Linked DNA regions of Ferrimicrobium sp.. The protein of the gene in region 1 interacts with the protein of each later gene in a pairwise test. Links are inferred from orthologs where the notes say so. Each region holds a gene or a part of one and is shown in the gene's direction. Other genes may lie near its edges.

Region 1 (17,030 bases):
CTGTTCGCCGCTCACTATAGGCGAACTGGGCCGCCAATGTAAGGTCCTGGATTTTCGCATCAGTGAGCATTTGGTGCAAGGTAGCCTGGAGAAGCTTGGATGACCAGGAGGGTCCCAGGGTGCGTCTACGGTTGAGATCGGCGACCAGATCATGGTTGGCGAATACAGCGGCAAGGCGGAGGTCCGGACCATGGGACTTCGAGAAACTCAAGATATAGACGATTCGGCTGCCGAGCGTTTCGGCCATCGTCCAGAGCGGCTCGCCACTCACTAGGCCAGAGTGGTCGTCCTCTAGCACCATTACCTCAGGGTATTGACCGAGAATCTCTGCGATCTCAAGGGCCCGTTGTTTGGAGAGTGAGGAGCCCGTTGGATTCTGCGATCGAGGCTGTAGCAAAACTGCACCGACACCACCTTTCGCTAGTTCGGCGCGCAGGCCAGTGGTACTGATACCCTGATCGTCGACGGCAACCGGTCGGATTTCAAGGCCATGACTCTCCACGAGATCGTAGAGGGCGGGGAAGTTGGGCTCTTCGAGAATAACGGCCCGATGGTAGGAGGGGCCGATAGCCAATACGCGATCAATGGCATCGAGAGCACCATCGACGATGGTGAGGTCGAAGTCGGACTCAGTGAGACGGCTGGGGACCAACTGGGCGAGGGTATCGACCAACGGTGGATAGACCGGTGGGTCGAGGTAGGAGGATATCGCAGAACTACCCAGGTGGACGAGGGATGCAACTGGACTTGGGAGCAGGCGAGGATCGGGGACGCCTGAGGCAAAGTCCAGTGCATAGCTCTGGGAGTCCTCATAGAAGTGCCAACGTGGGGCTGCGGGTGTGAATCTCGTTGTCTCGGTCACGAAGCTCCCTCGACGTCCATGGGAACTCAAGAGTCCGAGCTGTGCCAGGTGTGACCAGGAGGCGGCGACGGTCGTTGGCGAGACGCCAAGATGGTCAGCCAGTTGTCGTATCGACGGCAAACGATCGCCCGATCGGAGTCTGCCGTCGCGTGTGAGCTGGATAAACGCTTCAGTGAGACCGCGCATACCATTGCGGCTAATTGCAGATCCGAGCATCTGGCAGATCTCTTCGGTGGTGTGGAAGTTGGACCTCTCAATCATCGATGGGTAGCTTAGCAGATCATAAAGAATGTTTGGTACATTAAACCCTCTATGGGTCATACAATGTTGGCTATTATAGGAGAAGTTAGCCGTAATCGTAGGAGGGACAACGTGGCCGATAGTCTTTTGCAACGCCATCGAGCGGTGCTACCAACATGGATTTCACTCTATTATGACGAACCGATCCAAATTGAACGTGGTGAGGGTCGCTATGTCTTTGATGCGGATGGGCGCCGCTATCTCGATTTCTTTGGAGGGATCTTGACCACTATGGTCGGTCATGCGGTCCCCGAAGTCGTTGATGCGATTGCCGAGCAAGCAGGTCGGATCATTCATAGTTCAACCCTCTACCTGATTGAACCAATGGTGGAGCTCGCTGAACGCCTAGCGGCTCAGTCAGGGATCCCTGATGCCAAAGTATTCTTCACTACGTCGGGGACCGAGGCCAATGATGCAGCGTTGTTGCTCGCCTCTTCCTACCGTCGGTCGAACCAAGTGATTGCGATTAAGAATAGCTATCACGGGAGATCTTTCACGCAGATCTCGGTGACCGGCAACCGCAACTGGTCGCCATCTTCCTTCTCACCATTGGCTGTGAGCTGGCTGCAAGGTGGGTCACGCTTGCGTGGTCCGCTGGCAGGCCTCACCGATGCCGAGTACCTTGCCCGTGGTAAGGCAGACCTCGAAGATGTTTTGATGACAACCACCAGTGGGGATGTCGCGGCCATTATCGCTGAGCCGATCCAGGGGGTTGGGGGATTCTGTTTACCTCCTGATGGATATTTTGGTGAGCTCCAAAAGATCCTGGCTCCGCATGGCATTCTCTACATCTCCGATGAGGTTCAGACCGGCTTCGGTCGCACGGGCGAGCATTTTTGGGGTTATGAGGCACAGGGCGTCCAGCCGGACATGATCACCTTCGCAAAGGGTGTTGGCAATGGTATGGCGCTGGCGGGCGTTATTGCTCGCGGAGAGATTATGGACTCGCTCGGGGCGAGTTCGATCTCGACCTTTGGCGGTTCGCCGGTGGCGGCGACTGCGGGAGTGGCGACCTTTGACTATCTGCTGCGCCATCAGCTACAACAGAATGCTCTCGAGCGTGGCGCCGAACTCCGACAAGGGCTCGAGGAAGCGGCCGCCACCAACCCCTCTATTGGGGAGATTCGCGGCAAGGGTTTGATGCTTGGTGTGGAATTCGTTGAGGGACCCAACATGGATCCAGCACCGAAGTTGGCCAATGAGGCGTTAGAGCATGCCAAACGGCGCGGACTCTTGATCGGCAAGGGTGGTCTCTTCGGTAACGTCTTGCGCATTGCTCCTCCGCTATCGGTCACCCAGGAGGAGATGGGCGAAGCCATCGCGATCTTCAAAGAGGTACTAGGGGGTGCTCAGGTATGACGCGCGAGTTGATTGGCCACTTTATCGATGGCAAGGAGATCTTTGAGGGAGACGAGCGGGGCCCGGTCTATAATCCGGCACTCGGTCGACCGGTTCGCGAAGTACTCTTCGCCGACGAGGCTGTCGTCGATCATGCGGTTGCTGCGGCAAAGGCCGCTCAGGTCGGATGGGGCGAGGAATCACTAGCACGCCGCCAACGTGTGATGTTCGACTACCGGAGTCTTTTGCTGGCGCATCGCAACGAGATTGTTGCGCTGATCAGCGAGGAACACGGCAAGGTCCTTGGTGACGCTGGTGGCGAGTTTGCCCGAGGGGTCGAGGTAGTCGAGTTTGTCACCGGTCTACCTCAGCTGCTCAAGGGGCAGTACAACGATTCGGTTTCCCGTGGGGTTGATGCCATGTCGGTGCGATATCCTCTCGGTGTGGCGGCAGGGATTACGCCTTTCAATTTTCCGGCGATGGTCCCGATGTGGATGTTCCCGGTTGCACTCGCCACCGGTAATGGTTTCGTTCTCAAACCCTCAGAAAAGGACCCCTCTACAGCGTTACGCCTTGCGGAACTCTTCGTCGAGGCTGGCGGACCACCGGGGCTCTTCAATGTCGTCAATGGGGATCAGCGGACCGTTGGCCGCATCCTTGAACACCCCGATATCAAGGCCATCTCGTTTGTCGGGTCTACTCCCATTGCCCGATCCATCTATGAACGCGCCGCTCACGCTGGCAAGCGCGTTCAGGCTCTCGGCGGAGCAAAGAATCACATGGTGGTGTTGCCGGACGCAGATGTTGAGACGGTCGCCGAGGCGGCTGTCTCCGCGGCGTATGGTAGCGCGGGTGAGCGTTGCATGGCCATTTCGGTGATGGTGCTCGTCGGTGACGATGGCGAACAGTACCTATCTGCCATCAAGGAGCGGATGCAACAGCTCACTGTCGGTTCCTATCTTGACCCCAAATCAGAGATGGGCCCTCTCATCACCGGCGTTCATCGCGATCGCGTTGCACGTCTTGTCAGTGAGGCAGAGGCAAAAGGGGCGACGATCATGGTTGATGGCCGACAACATCCACTTGTCAAGGAGGCTGGCTTCTTCTTTGGACCCACCCTCATCGATGGTGTCCGTTTGGATATGGATGCCTATCGAGAGGAGATCTTCGGTCCCGTTCTACTCGTTTTACGGGCGTCGACCCTTGATGAGGCCATCGCTCTGGTTAACGAGAACCCCTATGCCAACGGAGCCGCTATTTTTACAGGCAGTGGTGGTGCGGCACGAACCTTCATCCGGAATATCGACTCCGGGATGGTTGGTGTTAATGTGCCGATACCGGTCCCAGTGGCCTATCACTCCTTTGGTGGATCGAAGTTTTCGCTCTTCGGAGATACTCATGTGCACGGGGAAGAGGGGATCCGATTTTATACCCGCGCCAAGGCAGTGACAATGCGCTGGCCAGGGGAGGCGAGGGCTGCTACGGGCATGCATTTTGTGACGAACACCTGATGAAGGCCGCGAATTTGCGGAGCGTCTGACCTAGGTTCACGTCTCCATTGGTGCCCTCTGGTTAGATGAGAGGAGGGCCATCGGTCGTTGCGTAAATGATCACCGGTGGCCTCAAAAGAGTTTGGTCACCGCGATGGGGTAGCGAAGGATCTAGTCGGGGTTGTGCGATTGGCGCGTAGGATGGTTCATCGCTCGTCGAGGATGACCCAGAAGTCGGGTGGCGGCGCGCCATTTGGGGATAGGTCGATGTGACATTAGGCGCGTTCCTAGTGCTGGTTGTGCCTAGTAGGCGGTATCAGACAGTCGGTACAGAGCTTTAGTGAATGCGAATGGATCCCCTAAGGGGACTCGCGTGGGCACGACTAGCTTTCACGGACTCCATTTTCTAGCCTGGGGTAAGGGCTAGATTGGCAACGCTAGGGAGCACCCGGTGTGCACCAGCTTGGCGCAGTGCCTCCTCGGAGAACCCCCCTGTCAGGACGCCGATCACCGCGCCGACGGCGGAGTTTCTGCCAGAGGTTGCATCCATTGTGGTATCGCCTACAGACACCACCTGCGCCATGCTCGTCACTTGTGCGGCCAACGACGCCGCTAAGAGCATGTCCGGATATGGACGCCCGCGAAGCTGTTCGGTGGGGCAGAGTGCCCCATCAATGAACGGGGCCCAGCCGAGCTTGTCGATCAGCAGCTCCTGAGTCACGGCAGCGAAACCGGTCGTCAAGAAGACACGGATACCCTGGTGGTGAAGCCGTCGAAGAAGGTCTGTCGCACCAGGTATCTCCTCGACTCCAGATGCTTCCACGGCTTCGCGATAGTAACGTTCAAACGCTTGAGTTGCCTGGATGGCCTTTACGTCACTATGGAGCAACGCGCTGAAGACTTCTATCTTTGACTGCCCCATCGTTCTTGCTACGTAGGCGCGTTCCTCGTCGGTTGGCTGACGACCTTCGATCTCGAGGATCGCACGATCGAATACCTCAAGGACTCGACCAGCATCCTGCACGGTAGTGCCAGCCATATCAAAGCAGACAAGCTCCACGTTCCTCAGTTCATAGTGCGGCTCCATCATCGGAGCGCCTCCTCTACGGCCTCATAGGCGGCCTGGGGCGATATCGTCATGCCTCTGCCTCCGAGGCCAGTCACCCATCTTGCGTTTGACCTTACCTGTTCGGAGAAGTAGACGGCCTCATCGCCAGGCACGAGTCGCGAATAGACTCCCTGCCATCGCTGGGCGGTGGGGGCAATCTCTTGGCCCAAAACTGTTCTAGCTCGTTCTACAAGATGGGTCTCAATGACTGAGTCCAGGAAGGGTGAACCATACTCCTCGTGGGTGTCGCCAATAGTGAGGGAACCATCGCTTCGTTGTGCGAGGAGGAGTTGAGCTCCGTAACGGCCAGCAACCGGCTCCTGTGGCGCCAGCATTGAGCGCAGCGATGTGAAGGCGGGGTAATAGCGAAAAGAGTCGGTATCTGCGATCGCCGGTGGGAGTGTTCTCGCATGGCCAGCAGTCTGGAGCATCTGCAGTTGAGTGCGAGTGAGCCTCTCGGAGGCATTGAACCCGAAGCTTCGAAGGTCACTCACTCCTGTGGCAAAGAAGACGTAGTCAAAGGGAATGCGAGTATGGTTGATCAACTCCAGCTCCTCTTCGTGGCAGTAGATCACCTCCGCATTGGCACGATAGCGATAGTTCGGATCAAGTGCGAGTCTCTCTCGCAGGATTGTCAGGAGCGAACGTGGTTCGGTGATTGCATCCATGGAACAGAAGAGTCCAAGCGTAGTTGGTGCTTTGATGCCGTAGCGGTAAAGAAGCTCTTTGTTGCCAAGGAGTGTGAATCCACGGGTAGGAGCGTCAGGGAGTGCGACGGCAGCCTCTAAGGCGGCCACGTCAGCCTCGATTGGCGCCATAGTGAGCGACCCCGCAGTTCTCAATGGGAGTTCTGGCCAGAGTGCCTGTTGTCGACACCATCGATCTCTGGCGGAGAGCGCGGTGTCGAGTTCGACGCCAGCCTCGCGACCGGAGATCCAAATGAGGCCGAGATTGCGGATGCTCGCACTCTGTGGTTGATTATCGCGTTCGAGATGGAGCACTGAGTGTCCCTGCTCGACCAGGTGGATGGCCATCCAAGTTCCCAGTATGCCTGCACCAACGACAACTACCTTCATGGTGTCAGTGTACGTGAGGCCCTGGTCCTCTGACCGACGCAACATCAAAGTTCTCTTTGTGTTCACCTGTCTGTCCACCGATGATGGGCTGGAGTTCTTCTTGTCGTCGTAGTGTCTCTCACGGAACATAACCAATTAGTGACGTATAAAGGAGTCAGCTTTGAAGGCAATGAAGATTGGAGTAGCGATGGTAGGCGCGGCAGCGGTGCTGCTTAGCGCTTGCGGAAGCTCATCGAGTGCGAGTACCAGTGCCAACACATCAAGCAAGGCAGTCGACTACGCAACCTGTTCCTCGCTTGCTGCTTGTGGTGGGATGGCGAATCTCGTCAAGGCGGCCAAGGCAGAGGGTGCGTTGACCGTGACGGCACTGCCTGACGACTGGGCCAACTATGGCCAGATCATGACCGATTTCCAGAAGAAGTATGGGATCAAAATTACTGACGTGAGCCCAGAAGCTTCTTCTGCTACCGAGATCGATGGTTTGTCTACGTTGAAGGGCTCCTCGCGGTCAGCAGACGTGGTTGATGTGGGCATTCCCTTTGCCGTTACAGGTGCGAAGAAGGGCCTCTTCGCCAACTACAAGGTCCAAGACTGGAATCAGATCCCGGCTGATTGCAAGTCTGCTTCTGGCCAGTGGTTCTGCGACTATGGCGGCTATATCTCCATTGGGTACAATGCTGCCCTTACAAAGACCCCGGTGACGAGCTTTGCAAGCCTGACCAATCCTGCCTTCCATGGTGGGGTCGCACTCGATGGAGATCCAGAGGATGCCGGAGCCGCCTTCTCGGGCGTGATCGCAGCGGCACTTGGCAATGGTGGATCCTACAGCAACATCATGCCGGGTATCAAGTACTTTGAGCACCTCAAAGCGATCGGTAACTTCATTCCTGTACAATCTTCGGCGGCCACGATTGGCTCCGGGGAGGTCAAGGTCAACATCGACTGGGACTACTTGAACGTCGCCTATGAGAACGCGCTCAAGGGTAAGATCGATTGGAAAGTCGTCATTCCCAAGGGTGTGCACTACGCCTCCTATTATGCCCAAGCGATCGCCAAGTATGCTCCGCATCCAGCAGCTGCCCGCCTCTGGGAAGAGTATCTCTACTCGAACACGGGCCAAAACCTCTGGTTGAAGGGATACACCGATCCAATCCGACTGAGCTCGATGATCAAGGAAGGGACCGTCAACAAGACCTACCTTGCCGCGGTGCCACCGGTGAGCGGTACACCTGTCTTCCCAAGCCAGGCACAGCTCAACGCCGCACAGACCGTGATCCTCGCTAACTGGCCAAAGGTCTGATGGTCTCAACGCTTACCCGCAATCGGGAGGAGAGTTCCCCCAGCTCTCCTCCCGCGATCCGACCACGACGTCAATTGCGGCGCTACGGTGGGGTCGCTACTGGGGTACTGCAACCAGGAGATGGCCTCAGTGGCGTGCAAACATGGGATCGCGACGTACTAGTACCATCATACTGTCGAACCCGATCGGAATTCGATGTTGTGATGAAGCCAGCAGATATCTCCGCAGTGCCGAAGGTGGTTCTAAAAGTTTGGTTGTCGTTCACCAAGCGTTGGTACAACCGAGACTCGGCGTTCTCTTCGCTCTCGTAGGTTGTGATGCAATGAGTGATCACATGCAAAAAAGGAGTCAGCTTTGAAGGCAATGAAGATTGGAGTAGCGATGGTAGGCGCGGCAGCGGTGCTGCTTAGCGCTTGCGGAAGCTCATCGAGTGCGAGTACCAGTGCCAACACATCAAGCAAGGCAGTCGACTACGCAACCTGTTCCTCGCTTGCTGCTTGTGGTGGGATGGCGAATCTCGTCAAGGCGGCCAAGGCAGAGGGTGCGTTGACCGTGACGGCACTGCCTGACGACTGGGCCAACTATGGCCAGATCATGACCGATTTCCAGAAGAAGTATGGGATCAAAATTACTGACGTGAGCCCAGAAGCTTCTTCTGCTACCGAGATCGATGGTTTGTCTACGTTGAAGGGCTCCTCGCGGTCAGCAGACGTGGTTGATGTGGGCATTCCCTTTGCCGTTACAGGTGCGAAGAAGGGCCTCTTCGCCAACTACAAGGTCCAAGACTGGAATCAGATCCCGGCTGATTGCAAGTCTGCTTCTGGCCAGTGGTTCTGCGACTATGGCGGCTATATCTCCATTGGGTACAATGCTGCCCTTACAAAGACCCCGGTGACGAGCTTTGCAAGCCTGACCAATCCTGCCTTCCATGGTGGGGTCGCACTCGATGGAGATCCAGAGGATGCCGGAGCCGCCTTCTCGGGCGTGATCGCAGCGGCACTTGGCAATGGTGGATCCTACAGCAACATCATGCCGGGTATCAAGTACTTTGAGCACCTCAAAGCGATCGGTAACTTCATTCCTGTACAATCTTCGGCGGCCACGATTGGCTCCGGGGAGGTCAAGGTCAACATCGACTGGGACTACTTGAACGTCGCCTATGAGAACGCGCTCAAGGGTAAGATCGATTGGAAAGTCGTCATTCCCAAGGGTGTGCACTACGCCTCCTATTATGCCCAAGCGATCGCCAAGTATGCTCCGCATCCAGCAGCTGCCCGCCTCTGGGAAGAGTATCTCTACTCGAACACGGGCCAAAACCTCTGGTTGAAGGGATACACCGATCCAATCCGACTGAGCTCGATGATCAAGGAAGGGACCGTCAACAAGACCTACCTTGCCGCGGTGCCACCGGTGAGCGGTACACCTGTCTTCCCAAGCCAGGCACAGCTCAACGCCGCACAGACCGTGATCCTCGCTAACTGGCCAAAGGTCTGATGGTCTCAACGCTTACCCGCAATCGGGAGGAGAGTTCCCCCAGCTCTCCTCCCGCGATCCGACCACGACGTCAATTGCGGCGCTACGGTGGGGTCGTCCCGTACCTCTTGTTTCTGGCCGTCTTTCTCATTATCCCAGCGGTGTCGGTGCTGGTGGGAGCCTTTGAGTCGGATAGTGGTAAGCCGACGCTGGCGAATCTGCGCCTGGCATTTTCGGGTCCCTACTTGCACTCCTATGTCGCTTCCTTCGAACTCTCCATTGGCAGCACGCTGATCGCGGTTGTCGTTGGGTTTGTCGCGGCGTTAGCGGTTGCTGCGACGCGGGGTCGTCCGCGTGCGCTAGTCCAGTCGAGCTCAAGTGTGCTTGCCAATACCGGAGGCGTCCCGCTCGCCTTCGCCTTCATCGCCACACTTGGCAATTTTGGGATCGTCACCAAGATCCTCTCCGGTATGGGTATCAATCTCTACGCCCATGGCTTCTCGCTGTATTCGGTCGTTGGACTCATCATTGTCTACCAGTACTTCCTGATTCCGGTCATGATCCTGGTGATGTTAGGACCGATCCAAAACATCAAATCCGCCTGGGTCGAAGCGGCACGTTCGTTGGGGGCCTCCAAGACACGCTTCTGGTGGTCGATTGGTTTACCGATACTATTACCCGCGATTCTGTCGGGTACTGTGGTGATCTTCGCCGACGCGTTTGCGGCCTATGCGACCGCTGAGGCGCTGACGTCTGGGACATTGCCGCTCGTACCCATTCAGATCGGCAGTCTCATCTCGGGAAATGTCGCCGCTGGCCAAGGGAATCTCGGCAATGCGTTGGGGCTCGGGATGATCATCGTGGTCGCGCTCGCGGCTACCGTCTACGTACTGAGCCAGAGGAGGGCTTCGCGTTGGTTGCGGTAACTCCCGGAGGCGACGGTCTCCATCTTCGACAAGCCGGTATCGGACGAGTTTTCCGTGCCGTTGTGCTGATCTTGGTGGGTGCATTTTTTTTGATTCCCATTCTTGCGTCGGCGCGGTACTCAGTCCTTGGGGTCCACAACCATATCACCTTCTCAGCGTATCGCTCGCTTTTTGATGATCCGAACTTCCGCTCATCGCTTTGGTTGTCGTTCCAAGTGGCCATTGCGACCGTGATCCTCACGGGACTGTTGGTCATACCCACCTCCATCTGGGTGACCGTGCGGATACCTAAGCTCAGAGGCCTCCTTGATGCGCTCAGTATCGTACCACTTGGCGTACCTTCTGTCGTCGTCGTTCTCGGGCTGTTGGGGGCCTATCACAGTATCTTGAACCTGATTCTGACCTCTCCATTTATTCTGGCACCGATCTATGTGATGCTTGCCCTTCCCTATAGCTATCGAACCTTCGATACCGCTGTTCGGTCGCTAGATGTCAACACCCTTGTTGAGGCGTCGCAGTCGTTGGGTGCAAGCTGGACTCGCACGCTGGTGGGGGTATTGTTGCCGAACCTTCGCGCTGGAATGGTGGGAGCCCTTATTCTGGCTGGCGCTTATGCGCTAGGCGAGTTCGTGGTGGCTTCTCTCCTCAGTTTCAACACCTTTCCCGTCTATATCGTGCAGATCGGTCTCACGGCAGCAGCTGAGGCGGTTGCGGTCTCCCTAGTCGCACTGTTAGTGGCTTTTGTACCGCTCTCGTTGGTCACCATCTTCGGTGGTGGTCGTACCAAAAAAACAAGGAGGATGCGTGTCACGGGGTGAACTTCGGCTTGAGGGATTAGAGAAGTACTACGGTACGATGCATGCGCTCGATGGCTTCTCCTTGCGGATACAAGCTGGTGAACTGGTCGTACTACTGGGTCCCTCCGGATGTGGTAAGACGACAGCGCTTCGATCGGTGGCCGGACTGGAACGCTTGGATGGAGGCCGAGTATTCGTGGATGAGCAGGATATCACGCTCCAGCCGACCGCGAAGCGTAACATGGGGATCGTCTTCCAGCAGTACAGCCTTTTCCCACACCTAACGGCTGCACAGAACATCGAATTCGGCCTCAAGATTCGCCATGTCCCAGCAAGCAAACGGCGGGAGCGCTCCCGTGACCTACTCGACCTTGTAGGGCTTGGAGATCTCGGCGAGCGCTTTGCGCACCAGCTTTCCGGTGGACAACAGCAGCGGGTCGCCCTTGCCCGCGCCCTCGCGATCGAACCGGCCGTCCTCTTGCTCGATGAGCCACTATCGGCACTCGATGCCAAGGTGCGGGTGAGTCTGCGGGAAGAGATCCGCAGAGTGCAAAAGGAAGTGGGAATCGCTACCATCTTCGTGACCCACGATCAAGAAGAGGCACTCGCCATCGCGGATCGGATTGGGGTCATGAACCGTGGCGTACTTGAGCAATTAGGGACGCCAGCGGAGATCTACGCCGCACCGGCCACTGAGTTCGTCGCCGAGTTCGTCGGGAAGGTGAATCGGATCCATGGCACCGTTACGCGTGATTCGACGGTGCTCACCCCAGGGTTTGGTGCCTTCTCGATTGGGGGACCTCTGACGGTTGGTGGACAGGTGGCCGTCTTGGTCCGTCCCGAGCAGTTGGGGGTTCGAGTGACAGCCGATGGTGGGTGCCACTTAGTGGAGATGTCCTTTCTGGGTTCGAGTTTCGCCGCCCATGTCCAGGGAATCGACGGATCCAGGGTGGTAGTAGCCGTCTCGCCGGAGGAGTCAATCGCTCTGAGTGTTGGCGATCGGGTCGAGGTCTTCCAGCGTGGGCCAACCCTGTTGGTGTTAGCGGAAGACAGGGTGGGCGGGCCGGTTCCTGAGTTCGCCGAGTCGGACTAGGACCCGATGATGAGCGCGCGTTCGGTGCTCGAGCTCCTCAACGAACCGAGGTTATTGGGTACTTTTGGTGAAGAGCTCCCCCTGATCGATCATCTCTGTCAGACAGCACAGCTGCTCCGGGATGACAGCGACGACGCCGAGCTGGCGGTTGCGGGTCTGCTGCACGATCTCGGTTGGCCATCTGGGTCGACGGAGGCGCAACACGCAAGCGATGGTTCCCGGCTCGCACGTGCAATGGGGTTTTCGGAGCGTGTTGGTCAACTGATCGGATTGCACGTGACGGCAAAGCGCTATCTCGTGAGGACAGATTCGCGCTATTGGGGACGCCTCTCTCGGGAGTCCCGCGCCACCCTTGTCGAGCAGGGGGGCGAGCTCGGGCTTGATGAAGTAGTATCGTTTGAGGCGAGTCCCTACTTTGACGATGCGATCCGACTTCGGCTGGCCGATGATATGGCGAAGGATCCGTCGCGACCGAGGGTGCAGCTGGAGAGCTTCTATCCGATCATCGCGGAGGCACTCGCAATCGCCCAGTGAGGCGTGACACTGCTCCTGGGCTTTGGTTTGCTAAGCTAGCTAGAGTCGGCGCGCGGGATTCTTCGGAGCGTACGAGTTGAGATCGGTGGGTGGAGAGAGGTCGTTGCGCTCATGACAGGCGAGGATTGGTCGATTATCGACGCGTACGATTACGACCTCCCTCCAGAACGCATTGCGAGGGTGCCAGCAGAGCCGCGAAGTTCTGCGAAGTTGCTTGTGGGGCTTGGATGGCCGCTCCAGGTGGCAAAGGTCGCAGACCTTGGTGCATACCTCACAGAGGGTGATGTGGTCGTCGTTAATGACTCCAAGGTGATTCCCGCGCGCTTCCACGTACAGCGCGCGACTGGCGGTGCTGTGGAAGTATTGTTGCTATCACCACAGGGGGCAATGTTTGAAGCACTTGTGCGACCCAATGCGCGAGTCCGCGATGGAGAAGTTCTCTACTACGAAGAGAATCCTGTCTTCAGGGTCCTTGAGGGTTCGACGGAGGAGTCTGGCCTGCAAACACGACGGCTTGAGGTCCTTGGCGATGCGATCTTCTCTCATGGAGAGATTCCCCTTCCCCCTTACCTTGCAGGTGTAGAGATCGACCCTGAACGATATCAGACCGTCTATGCAAATCGGCCAGGATCGGTGGCGGCCCCGACCGCTGGGCTGCACTTCGATCTGCAACTGCTTGAGGATCTCAAGAGACGTGGCATTGAGGTGGTGAGAGTGGAGCTCGAGGTAGGGCTTGGGACTTTTGCGCCGGTGAAGGACCGTGAGCTCGCCAACCACAAGATGCACGCCGAACGCTATCGAGTTACCGCGGATGCCTATGAGCGGATATGTGCTGCTCGAAGAGTAGTTGCGGTTGGAACGACAGTTGTACGAACCTTGGAGACCATCGCGCACGGCGGAACGTTGTGCGGATCCTCTGAGCTGTTTATCGTCCCAGGCTTTGAGTTCCAAAGCGTTGATCTCATCCTCACGAACTTTCACGTTCCACGGTCAACCTTGGTGGCACTGGTGGCAGCTGCCGTCGGTTCGTCCTGGCGAACGCTCTATGAGTACGCGCTTGCCAACGATTTCCGGTTTCTCTCTCTTGGGGACGCTATGTTGATTCCTACTGGTCGTCAAGTCCGGACGCGCCCTCTGGCAACCGGTGCCTCCCCGCAGCAGATTGATGAGTAACCTCTTGGTGACCCACACTGATGGGTCTGCACGGAGCGGGCACTTGCGCCTCCGATCAGCTATCGTCGAGACACCTTTCTTCATGCCTGTTGCGACACGTGGAATTGTCCGTTACGTCCCGAGTGAACTCGTCGCCGATCTCGGCTTCCAAGTACTGCTCTCCAATACCTATCACCTGATGCTGCGACCAGGAGCGGAGCTTATCGCAAAGATGGGGGGTTTAAATGCCTTCACCGGGTTTCGCGGCGCGTCGCTGACGGACTCTGGTGGTTTTCAGATCATGTCACTCGGGGCAAAGATCAGTGACGAGGGGGCACGTTTCCGCAACGTCTATGACGGTTCCTGGGTGACTCTGACGCCCGAGGAGGCCATGGTGACCCAGGAGCGTATTGGAGCCGACATCGCGATGGCTCTCGACGTGTGCACGCAACTCCCTAGTCCCGAAGCGGTGCTCAGGCAGAATCTTATGCTCACCGGTCAGTGGGCGGAGCGCTCCCGAGCAGCCCATACCGATGACACCCAGCAGCTCTTTGGCATCGTCCAAGGTGGCGTCGATAGTGCGCTGCGCAAGCAAAGTACGGAGATGATCACGGGCATCGGCTTCGATGGTTACGCGATCGGTGGACTTGCCGTTGGAGAGTCGAGAGAGAAGACACTAGAGGCGGTCCGTACGGTGGTGGAAGGGCTGCCAGCGGAACGACCGCGCTATCTGATGGGCGTCGGCGATCCGTACTTACTGGCCCACGCGACGGCGCTCGGAGTCGATATGTTCGATTGTGTGGCCCCTACGCGGATCGCGCGACACGGAACAGCACTCACCAATCAAGGACCCATACGCGTCAAGGGGCTCGCAAACCGAGGGGTTGATGGACCGCTTGAACTAGACTGCGACTGTCGTGTATGTCAGAGAGTATCGCGTGGCCTTTTGCACCACTTGGCCCATGTGGACACGGAGAGCGCGGGCACGCTGTTATCCCTACACAACCTGGCCTTCCAGTTTCGATTGATCACGAGGTTGCGGCAATCCATTAGGGAGGGCACGCTGCAAGCACTACTTGTCGATATCGATAAGGTTTGGGGCACTCCAGTCATAAGAAGTAGTGGCCATGCCGACTAACTTTATAGAGCCAGAGGTGGCTATGATCATGTGTTTGGTTGCAAAGATAAAGGTGGCGAATGCGTAAAGGGCGATGGATCCGTTCGGTCCTGATTAGCACGGTGGTGGCGCTCGCCGCTTTTGCGGCGGTAATCTCTGCCCACTATCATCCTGTCCTTGGCCTTGACCTCCAAGGTGGTGCGTCAGTCGTCTATAAGCCTGCGAGGAAAGTCAACACAGCAACGCTGAATGAGACGATCTCCATTATCCAGGACCGGGTGAATGCACTCGGAGTGGGGGAGCCATCCATTGGTCAGCAGGGTAGTGACATCGTCGTGGACCTGCCTGGAATCAAGGATCCAAAAACAGCGCTCAGTTACATCGGTCAGACAGCGATTCTGCAGTTTCGTCCGGTTTTGTGCACGGCTCCGCTTTACACTAAGCCCCCAGCGAGCCTTCATCTCAAAAAGTCACAGCTGACTCCCACGTGTCCAACATCTACCACCAATACGGCTTCGACCCTTCAGTATGTTCCCTCCACGAGTCCACTGAAGGCAACCAGTGCCTCGACAGCTCTACTGCCGGAGTATCAGGGCAACTCAAAGACGGTGATTGGGCGCTATGTCGTTGGACCAACACTGATGACCGGCAACGCGATCAAGAGTGTCTTTGCGGCGCCGGTATCCCAGAGTGCCTCCAACCAGTGGGCGATTAACTTTACCTTGACATCAAAGGGAGCACCCCTCTTCAACCAGATTGCCAAGACCTACTACCATCAGCTCCTCGCCGTGGTGTTGGACGGAACTGTGCAGTCGGCCCCGCAGATCAACTCCACCAACTTCAACGGACAAGGCCAGATCACTGGTAACTATACTCAGGCCTCTGCGACCGATCTCGCCACCATCTTGCACTACGGAGCCCTTCCGGTGCAGCTCGTCCAGCAGACAGTCCAGACGATCTCACCGACGTTGGGTGCCGCTTCACTACGGGCAGGGTTAATTGCTGGCATCGCTGGTCTGGTCCTAGTCATGCTCTACACGATTTTTTACTACCGACTCCTCGGCTTGGTAGTCGTTGGTGGGCTCGCTACCACTTTCGCCGCACTCTGGGCGATTATCGGCTACCTGGGGCACAGCGTGCAGCTGACGCTCAATCTGGCTGGAGTGACAGGTATTATCGTCTCGATTGGCGTCATCGTGGACTCCTACATCGTCTTCTTCGAGCGACTCAAGGATGAGGCTCGCAACGGTCGGAGTTTGCGGGCGTCGGTGGATACCGGATTTACGAAAGCGTTCCGCACGATCATCGCCGCCGACCTCGTCTCTTTTATCGGAGCAGCGCTACTGTATTACTTTAGCATCGGCGATGTGCGTGGATTTGCCTTCTTCCTGGGGCTATCGACGATCCTCGATGTGGCTTCAGCGTGGTTTTTCACCCGGCCGTTGGTGCTATGGATTGGGAACTCGATCTCGCCGAAGCACTATCGATGGCTTGGCGTCCCGGTGGTCCAGGTAACTCGAGAATCGACCGTCGGCAGCGGAGTGATCAAGCCGAGCCGTGTCGCGGCGAAGGGAGTATGAGCGAGATGGTAAGGGAAGGATCGGATACCTCGGACTCGATTGAGAGTGAGGGTTTTAAAGCCAAGACGATTGACGCGAGTGAGGCGTCGTGGTGGCGGCGTCTGGGCGCCGGTGCCACCCATTACCCATTTGTGCAACGGTCCCGCTATTACTTTGTGATCTCCTTTCTTGTGATCGTCGCTGGGGCGGCAGCTCTGTCGGCCAGGGGTCTCAACTTTGGGATCAGTTTCAAAGGGGGCGTGAGTTGGCAGGTGCCTTCAGCGACCCTTACGGTAGCCCAAGCCAGCAAGATCGTGGCACGAGCTGGTGTCACCCAGGCAACGGTGGTAACCCTTGGTGCGCACTCTGCCCGTACCGTCGAGGTGCAGGCCGGTCTCACCAAACTCTCGGGTGCTGCGAGGACGGCAAAGGAGAACCAGGTCGCCGCCCTCCTGGCAGCCAAGGCCCATCTCCCCTCCTCGGCGGTCGCGATCGAGTTTGTGGGTCCGACTTGGGGAGGACAGATCACCAACGCTGCGGTCAAGGCCTTGATCGCGTTCTTCGTCGGCATCGTCCTGTACATCTCCATTCGGTTTGAGTGGAAGATGGCCGCCGCCGCCTTCATTGCGGTGGTGCATGACCTTTTGGTGACGGTTGGGATCTATGCGTTGAGTGGTTTCCAGGTCACTCCTTCGACGGTGATCGCCGTACTCACGATCCTTGGCTATTCGCTCTACGATACCATTGTGGTCTTTGATCGTATTAAGGAAAACGTGGGTGGACTCGTCGACCCCGGGAAGATGAATTACTCGGATGCGGTCGATCTTTCCGTGAATCAAACGTTGGCCCGCTCGTTGAACACGTCGTTGGTTGCCGTCATCCCTATCCTGTCCGTGTTGGTCTTG
Region 2 (10,385 bases), on another replicon or contig:
ATATTTGCTAGAGCGGGTAGTGACCGAAGTTGGTTCCGCTCGCAACACAGACACACGCAAGTTTCTGTCACTCTTGAATGACCCCACCATTCTGGTTGAGCATCGAGACCGCTGCTGTCGGTTTTCGAGCCGAATATGTGGAGGCTGCGCTTAGGTGCACAATCGAGAGGATTGATCGTGCTTGACACCGCCAAGGTAGATGATGATCTTGTCCGCGATACAACAGAGTTGTTGACCCCTCTATGTGCCCGACCCTATGGACCTAGGTCGGCTGTCAGCAGAGCACAGTGTGCTATTGATGGTGTTAGCTCTCCATCCAAACAACAAGTCTTCGAACTCGGATGTCACTCATCGACGACACCAAGGCGTCTACCGGACGGATCGTACCCGCAGGAGAACTGGCAACGGGACACGATTATCTGCGACTGCAGAGACGACGCAGTCAAGGTTGTGGTTCCTGACTGAGCAAGAGAGGTCAGTCCGGGTCTTCAGTGGAGGTGAATCCGCCATTTGCGGCGAGATTGGGCGTGAGTTCGCCACGTGAGTCTTTGTGTAGATAATAATGTAGTCTCCGTTTGGAGTCTCGCCATCGGCATTTGTTGACCGATCTCCGGGTTCTGACACGTCCTGTTGCATTGTTCAGCTCTGCGGTTGGATCAGGACAAATTCCCGAACTCTGACCCCAATAGTGTTGGTGTGTTCGATCCAAGTCCTGCAGCATTTGCGTGACGTAAGTTCCCCGGGATGACTATTGCATATCCCTATCATCACCAATGGCCGAGGTCAGCGTTTATCCTGGTTATGAACGCCGAAGAGAAAGGTATCCTCCGCATGGCCGAGATTGACGCGACACTGGCGGAGCTCGCAGACTTCTGCGACGAGAGCGTCGCCAAGCTAAGCACTGTAATGACCAACGCTGAGTTGATCGCCGCTAAGGAGGCGATTCACGCGCACACCACCCCGCTCGCCACGATCCAGAAGGCGATGCGCAACATCGCTCCAGAGGATCGTCCGCGTATCGGCGCCGCCTTGCATGAGGTTCGGTCACGACTTGAGGGTGCGATCGATGTCAGCGAGCGTCGTGTCAACGAGGTCGAACTCGCCAACCGCCTTCGAACTGAGCATGACGACATCGCCGCCTACCTGCATCCAGGACGATTACGCGGCACGGGTGCCCTCCATCTTCTCACCCAGACGCGGATGATGCTCGAGGACCTCTTCATTGGGATGGGTTTTGTAGTTGCAGAGGGCCCAGAGGTGGAGACCGAGTGGCACAACTTCGAAGCCCTCAATATCCCCAAGTTCCACCCGGCGCGGGCGAACCAGGATAGCTTCTATCTGAACTACGGCGAGCCGGAGTCGACGCTCCTTAGGACCCACACCTCACCGGTGCAGGTCAGATTGATGCAGACGAGTGAGCTTCCGATCTACGCCATCGTGCCTGGCCGTGTCTATCGGCGTGATACCCCCGATGCTCGTCACACCCCCGCCTTTCACCAGCTTGAGGCCTTGGTGGTGGATAAGGGAATCACCTTTGCGAACTTAAAGGCGACGATCGAGGCCTTCACCTCTGCCTATTTTGGTCCTGACATCGAGGCTCGACTCCGCCCGGCCTACTTTCCCTTTACCGAACCCTCAGCGGAGTTTGAGATTACCTGCACCGTCTGCAAGGGCGATGGGTGTCGCACCTGCTCAGGTACGGGTTGGATCGAGCTTGGTGGATCGGGGATGGTGCACCCGAACGTCTTTGCCCATGTCGGGATCGATCCCGAGGTCTACAGCGGTTTTGCCTTTGGCTTTGGGATCGATCGGTTGGTGCAGATGAAGGTCGCCCTGGGTGACATGCGCATTTTGCCGGAGAATGATCTACGTGTGCTTGCACAGATGAGGGGAGTGTTGTGAAGATAACCCTGACATGGTTGGCCGAGTTCCTCGATCTCGGTGCTCTGTTCGAGGTCGACGAGGCGGTTCGTGTTGGTCCTGGCCATTCGGGTGTGCGACAACTCGTGGATGCAATGAACGAACTCGGTATGGTGGTCGAGGGGGTCGAGCACGCACCTGCCTCCCTCGATGGGGTCGTGGTGGCCGAGGTCGTCTCGCTCGAACCCATCGAGGGTGCTGACAGGATCCGTGCGACTCTCGTCAACGACGGCGAGGGGGAGCCCAAGTCGGTTGTCTGTGGAGCCTGGAACTTTAAGGTAGGGGATAAGGTGCCCTGGGCTCGCCCGGGTGTGACCCTCCCTACGGGTATGACGCTGAGCGAGCGCAAGATGCGCGGTGTCGTCTCACTCGGGATGCTCTGCTCACCGGTAGAGGTGGGGGTCTCCTCTGAGGCTGGTGGCCTGTTGGTCCTTGATCCCCTGACACCAGCCGGGGTGGACTTTGGGGCATACTTCGGGATCTCAGACGATATCGTCTTTGACCTAGCGATTGAGGCCAATCGACCCGATGCGAACTGCGTTCTTGGGGTGGCTCGCGATCTCGCTGCCTGGCTTCGGGTCGATTTCTGGACGCCCGAGCCCCCAATCACCCTGGAGGTGATGGACGATCCTAAGCCCAACACCGATTCTCGGGCCTCAGATCGCCTGTTGGTCGCCTCACTCGGTGGGATTGAGACGGCTACTTTTGCACTCCGGTTGAGTCGGCGCCTACACCTTGGTGGCATGCGCTCGATCTCGCCGGTGGTCGATGCGAGCAACTATGTGATGCTTGAGATCGGTCAGCCGACCCACCCCTATGACGCGACACAGCTCGGGGGAGGCACCATCGCTGCGCGTTTTGCGAGCGTTGGCGAGGGGATCGTCACGTTGGATGGATCGACGCGAGCGCTCGAGACCTCCGATATCGTCATCGTCGATGGCAACGACCAGGTCGTGGGTCTCGCCGGTGTGATGGGTGGGCTCGCCACCGAGGTGAGCGAGGCGACCACCTCGGTGTTGCTCGAGGCTGCACACTTTCCCGCGGACCGGATCGCGCGAACCGCGAAGCGGTTGAACGCCCGGAGTGAGGCATCGGCCCGTTTCGAGCGCGGTACCGATCCTGCGATCCTTGAACTGGCGATCGTCCGAATCGCTGAGCTGGCGAACCTTCGGATCGAGGGACCGATACGGCGCCGGATCGATGCTACTGGGCCAGCGTCCCCGATTGAGGTACGCCCCACTCGCGTCGGTGCGATCCTTGGCCACGAGTCAGTCGATGAGCTCCTTTGTGTACTCGAACCCGGTGGGCCATTGGAGCGTATTGGGTTTCGCATCGAGCAGGCCGGGGCGCTCTATCGAGTTACACCCCCCAGCTTTCGCCCCGATGTGGGGAGCGAGATCGAGGCGATCGAGGAGATCGCTCGCCATTTTGGGTATCAACGGATCACCTCGACGCCGCTCACAGTTGCGACCACTGGCGGTCTGACCGAGCGCCAGCAGCTGATTCGTCGTCTCAAGGGGCTGCTCGCGGGCATGGGAGTCTTTGAGGCCTGGTCGGTGACCCTTGTCTCTCCTGAGGAGCGAGAGCGAGCGGGAGGTGCAGGCGAACCGATCGAGTTGGCTGATCCGCTGGTTGCACAGGAGTCTGAACTGCGCCAGACGGTGCTGGCGGGACTGCTCCGCTCCCTTCGAGTAAACGTTACTCGGCGATCGAGCCCGGTTGCCCTCTTCGAGGTCGGGCCAGTGATGCAGCGGTGGCCGGTGGATGGATCGGCCCCAAGTAGCGATTCGTCGGAACAAGTCTCCTTGCCCGATGAGAGACTCAGGCTCGGGGTGCTGATCGAGGGGGATGATAATGGGTTGGCGGTGATCGCGCCGGTGCTGACCGCAGTTGAACGGCTCTTCGGTCTTGATGGTGTGCTCGGCGTGGCCGCTATCGGAGAGGATCTGATCGGCTGGCCCGAGCTGCACCCTGGTCGACGATCACAACTTCGCTTGGGCGAGGAGGTGGTGGGTGTAGTCGGTGAGCTCCATCCTCGCCAGATCCCTGAGGAGCTCGTTCACCTGGTGGAGGGTCGTTTTGGCTACCTGGAGATCGACTTTGAGCCCCTTGTCTCCTCAATGCAACCGATTCGCCGGGTCGAGGTCCCCTCGGTCTACACGGCGAGCACCCTGGATCTCTCCTTCTCAATCGGGCGTGATGCTCCCTTAGGGCCACTCGTGGCACTCATCGAGGAGGCGGCGGGTGATTTGGGGGCTGATCTGGCGGTTTTTGATCGGTATGTGCCAACCGATGACCCCGAACATATCTATGTGGGTCTTCGACTTCGCCTTGAATCAGATCAGGGAGTGATCACTGAGGGTACACTCCAGTCTCTTATTGACACCATTGACGCACGTGCAGCAGTGCTGGGGGCACAGCTTCGTCGAGGCTGAGTTTCCGATGGTGCTGGTGATCCTTTGGTTGAGGATGTCTTGTTATCGTGCCGGTTGCCCGGTTGTGAGAGGCGCTGCGCTGGGTTGATAATAGGTTGAGTGGTACTCAGTCAAGATACATGCGTAGGGTGCTCACTACTTATCGATGTCGTCATTGGTTAGGTAGCCTCTCGCGGTGGCTTCAACGGATAGCGGAGAGGTGCTCAGAATCGGCGGTCCCATACTGTTACATGCGCCATATGGCGTAGTTACGCTATTCCTGTAGATAAATGCATATTTCTGGTGTATGCCATGCATATCGAGCGTAATAGATGCGGTTCAGTGACGGTAAGTGCCTGACGTCACCTCGTTAGATATTTGGATAACCTCGACTTCGATAAGTTGGACAATACTATAGCTTTGCTTAGGATGGGTGTATCGGGCTGCCAACCTGTCCGGTCATCCGTACAAGTTGGACCCCGCGACGATAGTGAGCTGCCTGTATGGGTGGTGCTAGCTGCTTCACCGGCTAATTGTTCTTCAGCTCCATTGGCAGCTGTGTACCTGGTAGATTGTTTAGCGTGTCACCTATAGATTTCGTAGTCCTGTTGGCGTTGATCTCGATCCTGGCTGGCGTGCTCGGTTCGTTGGTCGGTCTCGGTGGGGGAGTCATCGTCGTCCCAGTGTTGACGCTGCTCTTTCACGTCGATATTCGACTGGCGATCGGGGCATCCATTATCTCGGTGATCGCGACCTCGTCAGGGGCAGCCGCCGCCTACGTACGAGAGCGTATGACGAACTTGAGAGCAGGTATGTTCTTGGAGATCGCCACGACGACGGGTGCGGTGACGGGCGCGTATTTAACCACCGTCCTGCCTGCGAGGTTCCTGTTTATCCTCTTTGGAGTGGTCTTAGGCTACTCGGCAATCGCGATGTATCGTAAGCGCAAGGCGGTCTCACTACTCACGGTCTCCAACGACAGGATCGCAAACTACTTCAAGCTCCATGGTAGTTACTACGACGACGCTGAGAAGAAAGAGATCAGCTACAAGGTGGTTGGCACCAAGCCAGGCCTCGCGCTGATGTTCGTCGCAGGTATGGTCTCGGCTCTGCTGGGTATTGGTTCAGGTGCGCTGAAGGTTCCGGCGATGGACTTAGCGATGCACCTCCCGATGAAGGTCTCCACTGCTACGTCTAATTTTATGATCGGGGTGACGGCGGCAGCGAGTGCCGGTGTCTACTTCGCTCGAGGCCAGATCGACCCGATCATCGCGGCTCCAGTCGCCGCTGGTGTGCTTGGCGGCTCCATGCTGGGAGCCAAGGTGTTGGGTCGTATTCATTCTGCCAAGGTGCGAATGCTGTTTGTGGTGGTGCTTGCCGTCATCGCTATCGAGATGTTCCAAAGGGGGTTGTTCTAAATGGCACAGCGTGAAAAGACTCCAGAGGAGCTGGAGCGGCTCGAACAGAAGGTCCGCCAGACCGAGATCGCGATCAGCTGGGTGTTGCGCATTGGCGTCGTTCTCTCAGTGATCATCGTGACGATCGGGTTGGTGATCATCTTCATTCATCATCCTGGGTATGCCAAGATCACCGGTGGGGTCTCCTATCATACGGTTGCTGGCAGGACAGCACTCTTTCCGCACACCTTTGGTGGCATCATCAAGTACCTAAAGGCCGGCAAGAACGGTGAGGGACGTGGGATCGTCGTCATGGGGCTCATTGTGCTTCTCCTCACCCCGATCCTGCGAGTGGTGACCGGTGTAGTGAGCTTCATCTACGAGGATGACCCACCGATGGCGATCGTGACCGCCTTTGTGCTCTTTGTGTTGATCATGTCGTTCGTACTCTCAGGAGCATAAGACGTAAACTGATCGCCGGATCTGTCTCTCGAAGTCCCTAACATCAAGTTGGGGACTTCTTGGTTTTTGGTGTTCTTCTTGCCATGTCTACCTTGGTGGACCAACTCTCGTCAGCAGCTCTTCGAACGGATCGGGTTGGGCTCTGGAAGGGTCGATGGGGCCGGCCATGGAGTTTGGACCCTGGGGTGTACCAGGCGAAGGGTCCCTCTGGCGATGGGCAGCGATTCGGGAGTTGGTTAGGGTGCGTTCATGGTGTGACATGAGCCTCGGGTTATGGAGGTTTCGGCCATGTGCTGTCGTTTCCTGGGTGGCCAAAGGATTCGGATTGCGTGCTGACTTCGCTTTAGGAGATGCTGGTGGTGGCGACCCGGTGGCCTTATTGCCTGTTGCGATAGCTTGATTGCCTGGTGCGATACTTGCTGAGCCGTGTGGGTTTGGGAAGAGCTGGTCCTATCGGGTTGGGGCAGGGCTAGCCTTGACGCGACGCCAAAGCTGAGTAACGAGAGTTTAGCTAACTTGTATCTTGGGAGGATCCCTTCAGCGAGGTAGGCATCCAGTGCCATCCGCAACTTAGGGAGTACCTGACAATCTCTGGTGCAACAGCGTCTCTTCGACGTCCCCTGAGTTGCCATTGGGACTCGGCTCAGGGTTTCGCTGTTGGAGGACAGTGGACTGGAAGACTGCTGTCGAGAGGGTGCGGTTAGCGCTCCCTTTCGGGAACGAGAATCGTGGCGCTGGGTTTGGTCGTGACATCCATGCTGCTCAGTCGGAGGTGAGGTGTAGAACGGCAGCCTTACCGATCATTGGCCATGGGCGGGTTGAGTGGTGGGGATGCGGACAAGACTCACCACGGGAGGTGCTCCGTGAGACCCCAGGCGTGACAGGTTCTCGAACGATACTGGCGCGCGCTAGCGTGCTCGACCATAGTGGCGAAGGATCGCCTCCGTTACAATGCCGGACATCGAGAGAGTCACTCCGTCCTTCATGCGTTTGAGCCCCAGCGCCTCTGACTCGGTGAGATAGAGCGGGACGGAGCGTGGTTCGTCAAGGCGCTTTCTACGGCGAATGACCCTCGGAGGCCCGAAAGGATCCTCTTCTTGTACGCTCGGCACGGCGAACTGAGAAGCGATCTCGCGGTAGCGTTCACGAAGCGCGATCATCACTACCTGACCGCGAGCTAGTTGGGTCTTTCGAGTCGCTCGGTCGAGGACTTCGCGAGCCTCGCGCGGGAGCGAGAGTGTAACCACTCGCAGGTTGCCGTTCGGTGTTCCTGGAATAGCGTCCGATTGTGATTTGCTCGGTCCTGTTGTCCTGGTCGGCGTTTCGGCATGGCAGTTTTCCGCTTGGAGCTTGCGCGTTTCGGCAACGGTGGGAGGAGTCATTTGAACGGTAGCTGGCAAGTACGGCAGGTCGATGCCGGTGTCCTCATGGGAGAGTGGTTCTGGAGTCAGAGGAGGTGGGATTGGGAGTGTTCCGCCAAAGTCCTCAGCTATCTCGCTGGCATGGCGATCAAAGTAGTGGTCTGATTGCATGCTACGCTCCTTTGGTCTCAGCTTGGGGGATTGATGGTGATGTTGTTGTTAATACGGGATCGCCGGTTGAATGGGTGTGGGGAGCGGCGAGTGATAGGTAAAGACATTCGGGTATTTGAGACACCACGACAGTTGTATAAAGTTTTCTGAGCTGAGGTGTCTGTTGGAAATCTGGGAGACTCAGAGTTCTCTGAGGCAGCGAGAACATGCGATAAATTGGGTGACCGAGTTGCGCGAAGGTGGGCAGTCGGCAGTGTTGCGGACAGCGCGGCGCGGGCAAATTTTGGGCAGTGAGCATCGTAGGGAAACAACGAGAGGGTGTCGAAAGTGTTGGAATTTTGATGGACTGCATCAGCACGCGGGCGAACGGCACTGGAGACACGGTGCTTTTTGGGTGGGAGTCGTGACAACGTCGAAATTGATGGATCGAGCGGCGTGAGAGGCGTGGTTGTGTCGCGACGCTTGTCGTCAAAGGAGAGACATCGCTGAGTTGATCTGCGATTGGTGTTCCTGGGTGGTTGGGATGAGTCGGGACCCGTCACGGGATGGTTGGCATGAGCTATGGTCTCTGTTTGGACAGGGGTAACGGGTTCGCCTGCGTTTTGAGAGGGGCGAAAGAAGCACATTACCAGAGCGCCGTCAATGACCAAAGGGTTGACCTTGGAACCCATTTAGTTGGGGGTAGGGAATTCTGTATTGACGCAAAGGCCAAGGTGAGCATCCAGCACCGCTACCAAGGAAGGACGGCAGGAGCCGACGAATTGGAGGAATTGGAGATAGATCCAAAGGCAAGTGAGATGTTCCTTTTGACTGCGATGAGATGACCGGCTGTTGGACGACTGGAGATGGGAGCTCTGGCAGGTTCTCAACTTGGTGCGCGAACACCTTATGGTGCTGGTTCTTGGCACACTCATTTGACTTTAGGCAGGAAGTGTTTGCGAGCCTCATGACGAACCTAGCTTAGCATGATCTGAGGCTGGGCAGCTTCATCTATCGGTAAAGTCACTGAACCGCCGTGTGTACGTATGGTAGTGATACGAGCCAAGTGCGAGCTTAATATGCAAGCGTTGTCTCACTGGGTAGAACCTAGTGGCAGTTTGCTCCGCAGGCCTCGCCTCGACCTTCGGTTCTGATGCCCAAGGGCAGATCGGGTGGGTGAATCTGGAGGAATTATCACGTGTAGAGGGAAAATGTGCGCCAGGAGTGGGAAAATGGAGCGTTATCGGGTGTAGGTCTGGAAATCTTTAGATATTTTTCAAAATAATGCAGTGATTGGGCTAAGAGTGTGATTGAATAGAAATCGCGTCTTCTTCGGATCGCCGCCATTTGCTCGATGGCAAGGCTGCGTTAGGTGGAAATAAACGCATTTGAGGTTGACCGGGATAGCCGGTCTGGGTTGATTGGGAGCGGGTATCCGGTGAGACTGCTGAGTGTGCGCGCAGTGACGAGCGGTGTGATCAGATCAGCGATGGCGGTAGTCGCCTTAGTCGGTGCCGTTGGATTGGCATCTCTGGGCTCAAGCGACCTCGCGCACTCAGCATTGACTGTGAATAATCAGCCCGCGCCCGCGCCCAGCACTGGTAGCTGTGGGCCGGGTTCGACTTACTCTTCGGCCTGCACTGGCAACGAATGGTTGCTTGCCTATAGTTCGGTCAACCAGCCGGATGGGCCACCTCAACCTTCCTTCGGACAGTCGGCATCGTTCTATTACGAAGATGAGACTCCGTATTTCTCCTCGTTACAGTCAGCTCTCCCGGGCCAACCAACGCCACCGGCACAGTCGTCTGCGACAGCTCCAACTCTTCAGATCTTCAATAGTTCTGGCACTGCCGTCTACTCGAAAACATATCCCGGGTCTTCCAAGACTCCTCAAACTGTTTATGACGGATCGTATAGTGCTCCCTCATCGTCCGAGTTGGCTTACCTTTCTTCTTTGGCGCCAACTAATCGAGTATCCTCTCCTGTGCAGACAGGATCGACTCCAAATGCCTATGACAACTACGTGCCGGCGAATATCGGTGAGGGCAAGGTAGTTACACCTTTTGTAGCAAGGTTCAACATCAGCATTCCAACCGCAAGTGCACTTAGTGCAGATAACGATGGTGTGTCTGCGAGCTCCTACACGGCGAGATTCACCGTTTGGGATGGTGACAACAACTTTGACACATACACATGGACTCTGCCTAGCCAGCAGTTAACCACTCCAACGACCTCCGGTCAGATCTCGCTTGCCAAGTTAGTGTCTGTAAATAATGGGACCCCGACTGATGCCGCAGCGATTAGCCCATCAGAGCTTAATAAAGGCGTTTCTGGGTATTTCCAACTGATCCCGAGTGTTGATGGATACATTCAGGGCGGGGTTGATGTAGCTGATCAACTTCCGGTATACCCTGGCCTCACTTACGGTAGTCCATTGGTAACCAATGAGAATGCGGACTTTAACAATGGGTTGAGTGGTGGTACCAGTTCGCCACTTTGTAGCCTTACCTCCGCGTCGTCATCGCTGGCGTGTACATTTGCACTCGGCAACGGTGGCCCAAGCCTCGCCTCGGAGACGTTCTCGGCTTTCACCTCGGTGGCTACCATACAGGTGCCATTCACCATTGCGAGTAGTGCTTCGCCCGGTGTGATTACTAACGGGGGCGGCATCTCTAGTGCTG

The links.
Region 2: the proteins of secD (region 1) and pheT interact in binary tests that used the Escherichia coli proteins (3 or more experiments, as listed by UniProt). The link is inferred for Ferrimicrobium sp. from one-to-one orthologs.

The regions. Positions count from the first base shown.
Region 1 is NZ_DAHXOI010000003.1:57,242-74,271, reverse strand. What follows is about bases 14,040-16,896. They hold secD (protein translocase subunit SecD), read left to right. Parts: upstream 14,040-14,646; coding sequence 14,647-16,146; downstream 16,147-16,896. Other genes in these bases: secF (protein translocase subunit SecF), read left to right, coding at 16,152-16,896; tgt (tRNA guanosine(34) transglycosylase Tgt), read left to right, coding at 14,040-14,587. In the rest of the region: M7Q83_RS03105 (aminotransferase class I/II-fold pyridoxal phosphate-dependent enzyme), read right to left, coding at 1-1,123; M7Q83_RS03100 (aspartate aminotransferase family protein), read left to right, coding at 1,187-2,521; M7Q83_RS03095 (CoA-acylating methylmalonate-semialdehyde dehydrogenase), read left to right, coding at 2,518-4,011; M7Q83_RS03090 (HAD family hydrolase), read right to left, coding at 4,397-5,080; M7Q83_RS03085 (FAD-dependent oxidoreductase), read right to left, coding at 5,077-6,219; M7Q83_RS03080 (extracellular solute-binding protein), read left to right, coding at 6,344-7,474; M7Q83_RS03075 (extracellular solute-binding protein), read left to right, coding at 7,838-8,968; M7Q83_RS03070 (ABC transporter permease subunit), read left to right, coding at 8,968-9,873; M7Q83_RS03065 (ABC transporter permease subunit), read left to right, coding at 9,861-10,691; M7Q83_RS03060 (ATP-binding cassette domain-containing protein), read left to right, coding at 10,678-11,763; M7Q83_RS03055 (HD domain-containing protein), read left to right, coding at 11,773-12,297; tRNA preQ1(34) S-adenosylmethionine ribosyltransferase-isomerase QueA, read left to right, coding at 12,409-13,470; more of tgt, read left to right, coding at 13,463-14,039; more of secF, read left to right, coding at 16,897-17,030. UniProt on the Escherichia coli protein: Part of the Sec protein translocase complex. Interacts with the SecYEG preprotein conducting channel. SecDF uses the proton motive force (PMF) to complete protein translocation after the ATP-dependent function of SecA.
Region 2 is NZ_DAHXOI010000019.1:26,185-36,569, reverse strand. The notes cover bases 1,499-4,626. They hold pheT (phenylalanine--tRNA ligase subunit beta), read left to right. Parts: upstream 1,499-1,898; coding sequence 1,899-4,355; downstream 4,356-4,626. Other genes in these bases: pheS (phenylalanine--tRNA ligase subunit alpha), read left to right, coding at 1,499-1,902. Also shown: more of pheS, read left to right, coding at 745-1,498; M7Q83_RS10960 (sulfite exporter TauE/SafE family protein), read left to right, coding at 4,916-5,752; M7Q83_RS10955 (DUF1634 domain-containing protein), read left to right, coding at 5,753-6,193; M7Q83_RS10950 (hypothetical protein), read right to left, coding at 7,102-7,725.